Regions from separate parts of the Pseudomonas sp. GW823-FHT02C05 genome, predicted to be linked through region 1. Evidence: riboswitches for the same ligand, from Rfam matches in the RefSeq annotation. Region 1 holds a riboswitch; each other region holds the start of a gene.
The links. A riboswitch is a leader RNA that binds a small molecule or an ion and turns the genes downstream of it on or off. The one in region 1 is predicted to bind cobalamin.

Region 1 (3,267 bases):
CGGCCAGGGCCAGCAGTGGTTGCTGAGCAACGAGCGGCTGCAGGGCTTTCGCGCCATAGTCGCGGCGCTGGACACCGCCCCGGGCGCTGAAATCGGCCTCGACCCGGCCATGTTCCAGGCCCTGCAACTGGCGCCGGGCGAGCCGGTACGGAGCGTTGCCTTATGAACCGGCCCCTGTTGCCCCCCTGCCCGGCGTCATTGCCAGGAGCCCGCCAATGATCGTCCGTCCGATCCGCGTCACCGATCTGCCGGCGGTCTTGAGCCTGCTCGAAGGCAGCTGTCGCGAACTGAACAACCTGTCCACCGACCCCGAGCGCCTGGCCCATCGGGTGCGCTGGGCGCAGCGAGCCTTCGCCAACCAGGTGGAGCGGGCCGATGCCGACTACCTGTTCGTCATGGAAGATGACGAGCAGCAGGTGATCGGGGTCTGCGGCCTGAGCGGCGCCATCGGCCTGCGCGAGCCCTGCTACAACTACCGGGTCGGCACCACCCACGGCAGCGCCCCGGTGCTGGGCATCGAAAAGCACATCCCGACCCTGTTCCTGTGCAACGAGATGACCGGGCAGTCGCTGCTGTGCTCGCTGTTCCTGCGCCGCGATCACCGCCAGGGCTACACCGGCCGCCTGCTGTCCACCGCGCGCCTGCTGTTTGTCGCCGAATTCCCCCGGCTGTTCGGCGACAAGCTGGTGGCCGAACTGCGCGGCCAGCTCGACAGCCAGGGCCGCTCGCCGTTCTGGGACAGCCTGGGGCGGCACTTCTTCAAGATGGGTTTCCAGCAGGCCAATCGCCTGTCCAGCCACGGCAGCAAATCCTTCATCGCCGAACTGATGCCGCGCCAGCCGCTGTACACCTGCCTGCTCAGCCCCCAGGCACAGGCCGCCATCGGCCAGGCCCACGCCAGCACCGAACAGGCGGTGAGCATCCTGCGCGACGAAGGCTTCAGCCATCAGGGCTGCATCGACATCTTCGATGGCGGGCCGCTGATCGAGGCCGAGGTGGCGAAGATCCGCAGCGTGCGCGAAAGCCAGACCCTGCCCCTGCTGGTGGGCACTCCGGACGCACAGGCGCCGGTGTGGCTGATCCACAACCGGCGCCTGGAAAGCTGCCGCATCACCGCCGCCCCCGGGCGCCTGGTTTCGGGTTGCCTGCTGGTGGACCGGCTGACCGCCAAGCGCCTGCAACTGCAGCCGGGCGACTCGGTACGGGCGGTGCCGCTGCTGGCCTGCGAGTCACGCACGGCCCTGCACGCACAGCGGCACCTGGCCCCGCAAAGCGCCCTGCTCCTGTAGCCGCTGCCGCAGGCTCGGGCCGCGCTCGGAAGCACGGCCCGCAGGGGCGCGAAATCTCAAGACCGCTGAGGTGCTCGACATGAGACTGCCAAGCAAGGCCCTGCGGGCCTTTGCGCAGCCTCGTGGGCTCGGCAGCGGCTACAGAGGCGTCAGGGCGATGAATCCGGTAACACCTGGCGGCAGGCGCAACGTTGACGAACGCCGGGGCGGATGTTCATATGCCGCCCAGTTTCAGGTGCCTCCTGCCGCCGCGCAGGAGGTGAAACGGGAAACCGGTGCGCCCCTTTTCGGGCAAGTCCGGTGCTGCCCCCGCAACGGTAAGCGAGTGCTGCATTCAACAGGCCACTGTACCCAAGGTATGGGAAGGCGAATGCCGCCAGACTCGCAAGCCCGGAGACCGGCCTGTGACGTCTGTTTGGCAATCCTGCGGTGGGCGGGCATGGGCCGGTATGGTCGCGTGCCCGTGGCCGATACCCTCTCCTGCGTGCTTCCCGAAGACACTTTCGAGAAGACCAACAATGACAACACCTGACACTTTCCTTGCACGCGACTGGCGTGCACCTCGCCGCACCATGAGCGGCGCCCTGCTCGGCTGCCTGTTCAGCCCCCTGCTGCTGGCGGACGACAGCCCCCTGACGCTGGACCGACAATTTGTTTCCGCCCCCTCGGTGGAGTCCACCACGGTGGCCGAAATGGCCCGGTACGGCAGCAAGGTGGAGATCATCGACCGCCAGCAGATCGAACGCGCCGGCCCTAGCAGCGACATCACCCGGGTCCTGCAGATGTACGTGCCGGGGCTGTATGTGGCGCCCAAGAATGGCCCCTTCGACTACGGCACCTACTCCCTGCTGGGCGGGCGCAACGACGACACCCTGATCCTGCTGGACGGCGTGCGCCTGAACAACCGCCTGTACGGCGGCCTGTACCTGGATACCCTGCCGGCCAACGCCATCGAGCGCATCGAGGTGCTCAAGGGTGGCCAGAGCCTGCTGTTCGGTACACAGGCGGTGTCCGGGGTGATCAACATCGTCACCCGCAGCCCGCAGACCCGCGACGTCTCCGGCGAGGTCAACCTGGGCCTGGACAGTTTCATGGGCACGAGCGGCGATGCCCGCGCCGAGCAGATCCTCAGCAACGGCCTGGGCGAGCTGGGGCTGTTGGCCTATGTCAGCCACAACGTCTCCGATGGCTACCAGCCATTTCGCAACAGCGCCTACAACGCCAACACCCGGGACAAGAAACGCAGCTATGAAGTGACCACCTTCGGCGCCAAGGCGATCCAGGGCCTTGGCGACGCTTCGCGGCTGGAACTGTTCTACCAGTACAGCGACGCCAACCTGGATTTCGCCCGCCCGGTGAACAACCGGAAAACCACCAACGACCGCATCCAGCAGATCGCCACCGCGACCTTCGAGCAGCGCCTGGGCGAAGGCTTCAGCTACTTCGTCAAGGGCCATGTCAACGACTGGGACACCCGCTACACCAGGATCGACAGCCTCGACGACGCCAGCCTCAAGGTGCGCAACCACAACGACTACTGGGGCTTCACCGACTGGGGCCTGCAGGCCGAGGGCAAGGCCGAGCTGGACGGCGGCCACGTGCTGGTATTGGGCACCGACAACCAGTGGTTCAAGGGCCAGGACGACGTGCTCAAGATCGACAACAAGCAGGCCCAGGCCAATGCCCTGTACACCCAGCTGCGCCCGGTGTTCGACGCCCTGCCCGACTGGCACCCGAGCCTGGGCGTGCGCCACGAGAAAATCAGCGGCGGCGAGAGCGCCACCGTGGGCATGCTCACCTCGCTCTACGACCTGACGCCCCACTGGCAACTGCGCGGCCAGTACGGCAGCGCCTTCAAGCTGCCCAACGCCGAGCAGCTGTACGCCAACGAGGACTACGAAAAAGGCAACCCCGACCTCAAGCCGGAAAAGAGCCTCAATGCCGAGCTCGGCCTGGACTACAAGGGCAGCCTGCTGGC
Region 2 (3,267 bases), on a different contig from region 1:
GGTCGCTGCCGATTTCGTCCCGCTCATTGACTGCGGTCCAGAGTGCGCCGCTGGCCGGCTCCCAGGCCAGGCCATTGGGGTTGCGCAGGCCGGTGGCGAACAGGCGGTGCTGGCCGCTTTCACGGTCCACCTCCCAGATCGCCGCTCGGCCTTGCTCCTTGTCCAGGCCGTTTTCGCCGACGTTGCTGTTGGAGCCCACGGTGACGTAGAGCTTGCTGCCGTCCTTGCTGGCGATGACGTTCTTGGTCCAGTGATGGTTGAGGGTGCCGCCGGGCAGGTCGACCACCTTGGTGGCGGCTGCGCTGATCTGGGTCTCGCCGCTCTGGTAGGGAAAGCGCAGTAACTTGTCGGTATCGGCCACATACAGGTCATTGCCCACCAGGGTCATGCCAAAGGGCGAATTGAGGTTCTCCAGAAACATTGTCCGGGTCTCCGCCACGCCATCGTGATCCTGGTCCCTTAGCAGGGTGATGCGGTTGGCGCTGGGCACGGCCGCCCCGGCACGGCCCATGACCTTGCCGGCGATCCAGCCGCGAATGCCCTGGCTGTCATCCGGTTTGGGCGGGGCGTTGGTTTCCGCCACCAGCACATCGCCATTGGGCAGGACGTAGAGCCAGCGTGGATGGTCGAGGTTCTCGGCGAAAGCCTTGACCTGGGTGCCGGCCGCGGCCTGGGGTTTTGCACCTTGCGGCCAGCCGATGGCGGGGGCGATGTTGACCGTGGGGATCAGCGTCGGGTTGGGTTCCGGCAGCTTGGGGTTGGGGCCGGTGCCGTCGGACACCTGCAGGCTGGAAGTTTCGCCGCAGGCGGCGAGGCTGGCGGCGATGGCGATCAGTAGGCTGTGCTGAAGCTTGAGCATGCGAATTTCCCTATGAGTGCACGGACGTCGTAGTCATAGAGAAGCATAGCCAGTCGATGGTTCCGCCCGATCAGCGGGCCTCCTTGAAGAGCACGGCGACGCCCGGGTGGTAGTGGCCGGCCTCGTTGTGCAGCTTGCGATAGGCGTAGGGGAAGTACCAGGCCACGGCGCAGCAGTGCTCTTTCTGCAGTTCGTCGAGCATGTCCTGGAGCTCTTCCGGTGTAGCGCTGTGCTGGGATTTTTGTGGGGCAACGAACAGGCACCCCAGTCTCAGGTCGCTGGCGTAGCTGATCTTTCTTGCATCCTGGGCAACGTCCAGCAGTGCCTGGGTCAGGTTCAGGCTGTTGACCCTTGGCCAGCGCTGGGTGGCGTGTATGTAGGCGCGCTCTTCCTTGGTGGCCAGGTACAGGTCGGTGCGGGCGTTGCGCGCACCTTCTTCCTGCTGTTTCCTGCTGGGGCTGTGTTCCAGGCTGACCATCTCGGCCATCCAGGCCGACGCGCTGAGCAGCCCGAGATTGGCCTGCTCGTCGAACCAGTAAGGCGTTTCGTTATCGCCGCGAACCACGTTGTAGCGATCGATGCAATCGAACCAGCGTTCCAGCATCGGGCGCAGGAATTCCAGCTTCGGATTGCTGATGATCATGCCTTGCATCGAACTTACCCCTTATTGTTGTGTGGTTGGCGCCGGGGGCGCTGAAAAGTGGCTATTTGATATCATTGCTCTGAGTGTGGCACAAGATTGGCGTCAGTTTATTGATGCAGTGCAGTTTTGTGCCGGGGGCGACGGCCGGCTTTAATTGACGCTCCACCCCCAACCCTCTAACCTTCGCGACTTGTTTCAGGTGCTCTGTGGCCCGTGGCCGACAGAGTGAAACAGGGAAGCCGGTCAGGGTCTGTTCCAGTGATGGAGCCGACGACGATTCCGGCGCTGCCCCCGCAACGGTAGATGAGTCAAGACTGCGCCTGACGCCACTGTGTCAATGACACGGGAAGGCGCGCAGTCCGGCAGCCATGCCGCTCATGAGCCCGGAGACCGGCCTGATCCATCCAACGGCATCACGGTGGGCGATGCCAGGCTAGCGCCGTCTGTTCCTTTTCCCTGCCCCCCGTTCCCCAGCCCCAACGGAGAGCTGCCCCATGAGTGAATCCCCCGATCGTGACGAGCGCCATCTGGCGCGCATGTTGCGCAAAAAAGCCGTGATCGATGAACGCATTGCCAACTCGCCCAACGAATGCGGCCTGCTGCTGGTATTGACCGGCAACGGCAAGGGCAAGAGCAGCTCGGCCTTCGGCATGCTGGCGCGGTCCATGGGCCACGGTATTCAGTGTGGCGTGGTGCAGTTCATCAAGGGGCGTAACAGCACCGGCGAAGAACTATTCTTCCGGCGTTTCCCCGAGCAGGTGCGCTTTCACGTGATGGGCGAAGGCTTTACCTGGGAAACCCAGGATCGCCAGCGCGATATTGCTGCTGCTGAAGCCGCCTGGGCGGTTTCCAGGGAGTTGCTGAGCAACCCGGATATTGGCCTGGTGGTGCTCGACGAGCTGAACATTGCCCTCAAGCACGGCTACCTGGACCTGGATCAGGTGCTCAGTGACCTGCAGGCACGTCCGCCCATGCAGCATGTGGTAGTGACCGGTCGCGGCGCCAAGCCGGAGATGATCGAGCTGGCCGATACCGTGACCGAGATGGGCATGGTCAAGCACGCCTTCCAGGCCGGGATCAAGGCGCAGAAAGGTGTCGAGCTGTGAGCGTGAATTCATGACTGATGTTCGTCATTGCCCGGCAGTGTTGATCGCCGCACCGGCTTCCGGCCAGGGCAAGACCACGGTGACCGCGGCCCTTGCCCGCTTGCACCGCAACCGGGGGCGCAAGGTTCGGGTCTTCAAGTGCGGCCCGGATTTCCTCGACCCGATGATTCTTGAGCGCGCCAGTGGTGCCGCGGTGTACCAGTTGGACATGTGGATGGTGGGCGAGCAGGAAAGCCGCCGTCTGCTCTGGGAGGCGGCGGGAGAGGCCGACCTGATTCTGATCGAGGGGGTCATGGGCCTGTTCGATGGCACCCCTTCCAGCGCCGATCTGGCACGGCATTTCGGCGTGCCGGTGCTGGGGGTGATCGATGGCACCGCCATGGCCCAGACCTTCGGCGCCCTGGCTCTGGGCCTGGCGCGCTACCAGCCGGACCTGCCGTTTGCCGGGGTGCTGGCCAACCGGGTTGGTACCCTGCGCCATGCGCAGTTGCTGGAAGGCAGCCTGACGGAAGGCTTGCGCTGGTATGGCGCCTTGTCCCGGGAAACCGATATCGAGCTGCCCAGCCGCCATCTGGGGCTGGTGCAGGCCAGCGAGCTGAATGATCTGGACCTGCGCCTGGATGCCGCCGCCGAGGCCCTGGCCAGCAGTTGCCAGGTGG
Region 3 (3,267 bases), 1.7 Mb from region 1:
TGGTCCACATACAGGTCCACCGAGGCGTGGTTCTGCACCTGCATCGGATTGGCCAGGCGAAAGCTCGGGTAGTCCTCGGGCAATTGCTCGGCGGCGTCCGCCAGCAGCGCCAGGCTGGAATCGCCGCTGCACAGGATCACCAGCTCGGCGGGGGTTTGTCCCAGGTCGGCAATGTTGTCATCCGACACGAAACCGCCGGGCTGGGTCCTGAGCAGGTGCATGGCTTAGACGCTGAGTGCGGCGCGCAGTTGCGCTTCGAGCTGGGCGGCGTCCAGTTCCTGGCCGATCAGCACCAGGCGCGTGGTACGGGCCTCGTCGGCGCCCCACTTGCGGTCGAAGTGCTTGTCGAAGCGCGTGCCCACGCCCTGGATCAGCAGGCGCATCGGCTTGTTGGGGATGGCGGCGAAACCCTTGACCCGCAGGATGCCGTGCTTGACCACCAGTTGGGTCAGGGCGTCCAGCAGCAGGCTTTCGTCGGCCTGGGGCAGCTCGATGGAGATGGAATCGAAGGCGTCGTGATCGTGGTCGTCGTGATCGTCATCGCCGTCATGGTGATGGTCGTGGTGGCTGTGGCGGCCGTCGATGTGTTCCTCGGAACCGGCACCCAGGCCCAGCAGCACGTCCAGGGGCAGGCGACCGCTGCTGGCTTCGATGACCTTGACCGCCGGCGGCAGCTCCTCGGCCACTTCCAGGCGCACCTTGGCCAGGTCTTCGGGGCTGATCAGGTCGGTCTTGTTGAGGATCACCAGGTCGGCGCTGGACAGCTGGTCGGCGAACAGCTCATGCAGGGGCGATTCGTGGTCCAGGTTGGGGTCGAGCTTGCGCTGGGCGTCCACTTGATCGGGGAAGGCAGCGAAGGTGCCGGCGGCCACGGCCGGGCTGTCGACCACGGTGATCACTGCATCGACGGTGCAGGCACTGCGGATTTCCGGCCACTGGAAGGCCTGGACCAGAGGTTTGGGCAGCGCCAGGCCGGAGGTCTCGATGAGGATGTGGTCCAGGTCGCCGCGGCGCGCCACCAGTTCGCGCATCACCGGGAAGAACTCCTCCTGCACGGTGCAGCACAGGCAACCGTTGGCCAGCTCGTAGACTCGGCCGCTGGCCTCTTCCTCGGTGCAGCCGATGGCGCATTGCTTGAGGATTTCGCCGTCGATGCCCAGCTCGCCGAATTCGTTGACGATCACCGCAATGCGCCGGCCCTGGGCATTGTCCAGCATGTGCCGCAACAGGGTGGTTTTGCCCGAGCCGAGGAAGCCGGTGACGATGGTGACGGGAAGTTTGGCCAGTGTTTTCATCGGATGCCCTTTGGCAAAAGGAGGCGGGCAAACGGGACGAGAACCGCAACGCCGGGCGCGCGGAGATTTCGCCACCGGATCACCCCGCCCGGTTGTAGTGAGAATCTTGGATCGAGGCAGGTCTCCTGGCTGAGGGCTTGCCAGTCGTCGGACCGGCGATTGCTGCGCCTTCCCACCGGCGTCGTCGACGCCCATGCAGTGGCCTTGCAGCAATCGAACCCTTCACAGTTGCGGGGGCAGCCGCGGCATCGACCGCGTTCCCTTCTTAGCTTCGACCCGTGGCCGAAGAACCTCGAAAGCGCAAGGCTACGCAGAGCCAGGGGGACGGTCAATCGACAATGCGCCCGTAGCAGCCGGCTTGCCGGCGAAAGGGCCATTGAACCTTGCACGAACGCGGCGCACACCTGCGCAGCGGTCACGGCAATTGACGCCCCTGCCCCGCCCATGATCTCCTACACACCTTGTTACGGGTGCCCTTTACAGGGTGAAACGGGAAACCGGTGAATCACGTGCTTAACTAAAAAGCCGTGGCCAGTCCGGTGCTGCCCCCGCAACGGTAAGCGAGCGAAGTGTCAGATCCACTGTGCCAAGGCATGGGAAGGCGACACTTGCCGGCACGGCATGACACAGCCCTGCCCCTCGCAAGCCCGGAGACCGGCCCGCAACACTTACATAACAACCCGCGGTGGGCGGGCGCTGTTGCAAACCCTGCGTGGCCATCACGCGGGGTTTTCCTGCGCCTCTACCCCGCTGACACTCCAGAGGGAAGCGCCATGTCGATCATCAGCAGCACCAGCCACTCCGCCAGCACGACCTCCACCCTGAGCCAGCGCCTGGTGGCCGCCATCGGCGCCTCGATCCTCGGCGCGTGCCTGGTGTACTTCGCCGGCTTCTCCCACATCGAGGCGGTGCACAACGCGGCCCACGACACCCGCCACAGCGCCGCCTTCCCTTGCCATTGAGACCTGCCGACATGATCAAGCGTATCGCGCAAACCGCAGGTTTCACCGGCCTCTTGGCCGCCCTGCTGCTGACCCTGCTGCAAAGCTTCTGGGTCGCCCCGCTGATCCTGCAGGCGGAAACCTATGAAAAGGCCCCCGCGGCCGAAGTCCATGAGCACGCCGAAGGCGCCATGGCCGCCCACAGCCACGATGCCGAAGCCTGGGAGCCGGAAGACGGCTGGCAGCGCGTGCTGTCCACCACCGGAGGCAACCTGGTGGTGGCCGTGGGCTTCGCCCTGATGCTGGCCGGCCTCTACACCCTGCGCGCGCCGAACCGCACGTCCCAGGGCCTGCTCTGGGGCCTGGCCGGCTATGCCACCTTCTGCCTGGCGCCGACCCTGGGCCTGCCGCCGGAATTGCCGGGCACCGCCGCAGCCGACCTGGCACAGCGGCAGATCTGGTGGGTCGGCACCGCCGCCTCCACCGCTGTGGGCATTGCCCTGATCGTGTTCGCCCGCAACTGGCTGCTGAAGGTCCTGGGCGCGGCCATCATCGCCGTACCCCACGTGATCGGCGCGCCGCAGCCGGAAGTGCATTCGATGCTGGCCCCGGAAGAACTGGAAGCGCAATTCAAGATCGCCTCGCAGCTGACCAATGCGGCCTTCTGGCTGGCGCTCGGGCTGATCAGCGCCTGGTTGTTCCGACGCAAGAGCGCGGGCCAGTACTCGGCATGATCGAAGTGAGCGCAGCGCCGACCCTGGTGGTCGGCCTGGGCTGCCAGAAAGGCTGCCCGGTGACCACGCTGCGCGCCTTGCTCGACCAGGTCCTGGCGGCGCACCAGTGGCAGGCCCGGCAGGTCCTGGCCCTGGCCAGCATCGACCTCAAGCGCAACGAACCCGGCCTGCTGCAACTGGCGGAGCAACTGGAACTGCCGCTGACCTGTTTCAGCAGCGGCCAGCTCGCCCCCTTTGCCCTGCGCCTGAGCCACCGTTCACAGATAGCCTTCGAACGTACCGGCTGCTACGGCGTGG

Region 2: another riboswitch for cobalamin. It lies ahead of cobO (cob(I)yrinic acid a,c-diamide adenosyltransferase); the one in region 1 lies ahead of AC1RGE_RS01215 (TonB-dependent receptor plug domain-containing protein).
Region 3: another riboswitch for cobalamin. It lies ahead of AC1RGE_RS08710 (CbtB domain-containing protein); the one in region 1 lies ahead of AC1RGE_RS01215 (TonB-dependent receptor plug domain-containing protein).

Annotation. Positions count from the first base shown of each region.
Region 1 covers NZ_JBXAJU010000001.1:248,500-251,766, reverse strand. The annotation lists gene AC1RGE_RS01225 (arginine N-succinyltransferase) at 1-166, shown strand, start outside; gene AC1RGE_RS01220 (arginine N-succinyltransferase) at 216-1,289, shown strand; cobalamin riboswitch at 1,506-1,709, shown strand; gene AC1RGE_RS01215 (TonB-dependent receptor plug domain-containing protein) at 1,862-3,267, shown strand, end outside.
Region 2 covers NZ_JBXAJU010000003.1:755,545-758,811, forward strand. The annotation lists gene AC1RGE_RS19890 (PQQ-dependent sugar dehydrogenase) at 1-859, opposite strand, end outside; gene AC1RGE_RS19895 (hypothetical protein) at 930-1,511, opposite strand; cobalamin riboswitch at 1,683-1,915, shown strand; gene cobO (cob(I)yrinic acid a,c-diamide adenosyltransferase) at 1,997-2,608, shown strand; gene AC1RGE_RS19905 (cobyrinic acid a,c-diamide synthase CobB) at 2,619-3,267, shown strand, end outside.
Region 3 covers NZ_JBXAJU010000001.1:1,945,498-1,948,764, forward strand. The annotation lists gene cobN (cobaltochelatase subunit CobN) at 1-221, opposite strand, end outside; gene cobW (cobalamin biosynthesis protein CobW) at 225-1,295, opposite strand; cobalamin riboswitch at 1,394-1,605, opposite strand; cobalamin riboswitch at 1,747-1,972, shown strand; gene AC1RGE_RS08710 (CbtB domain-containing protein) at 2,069-2,257, shown strand; gene AC1RGE_RS08715 (CbtA family protein) at 2,269-2,970, shown strand; gene AC1RGE_RS08720 (cobalamin biosynthesis protein) at 2,967-3,267, shown strand, end outside.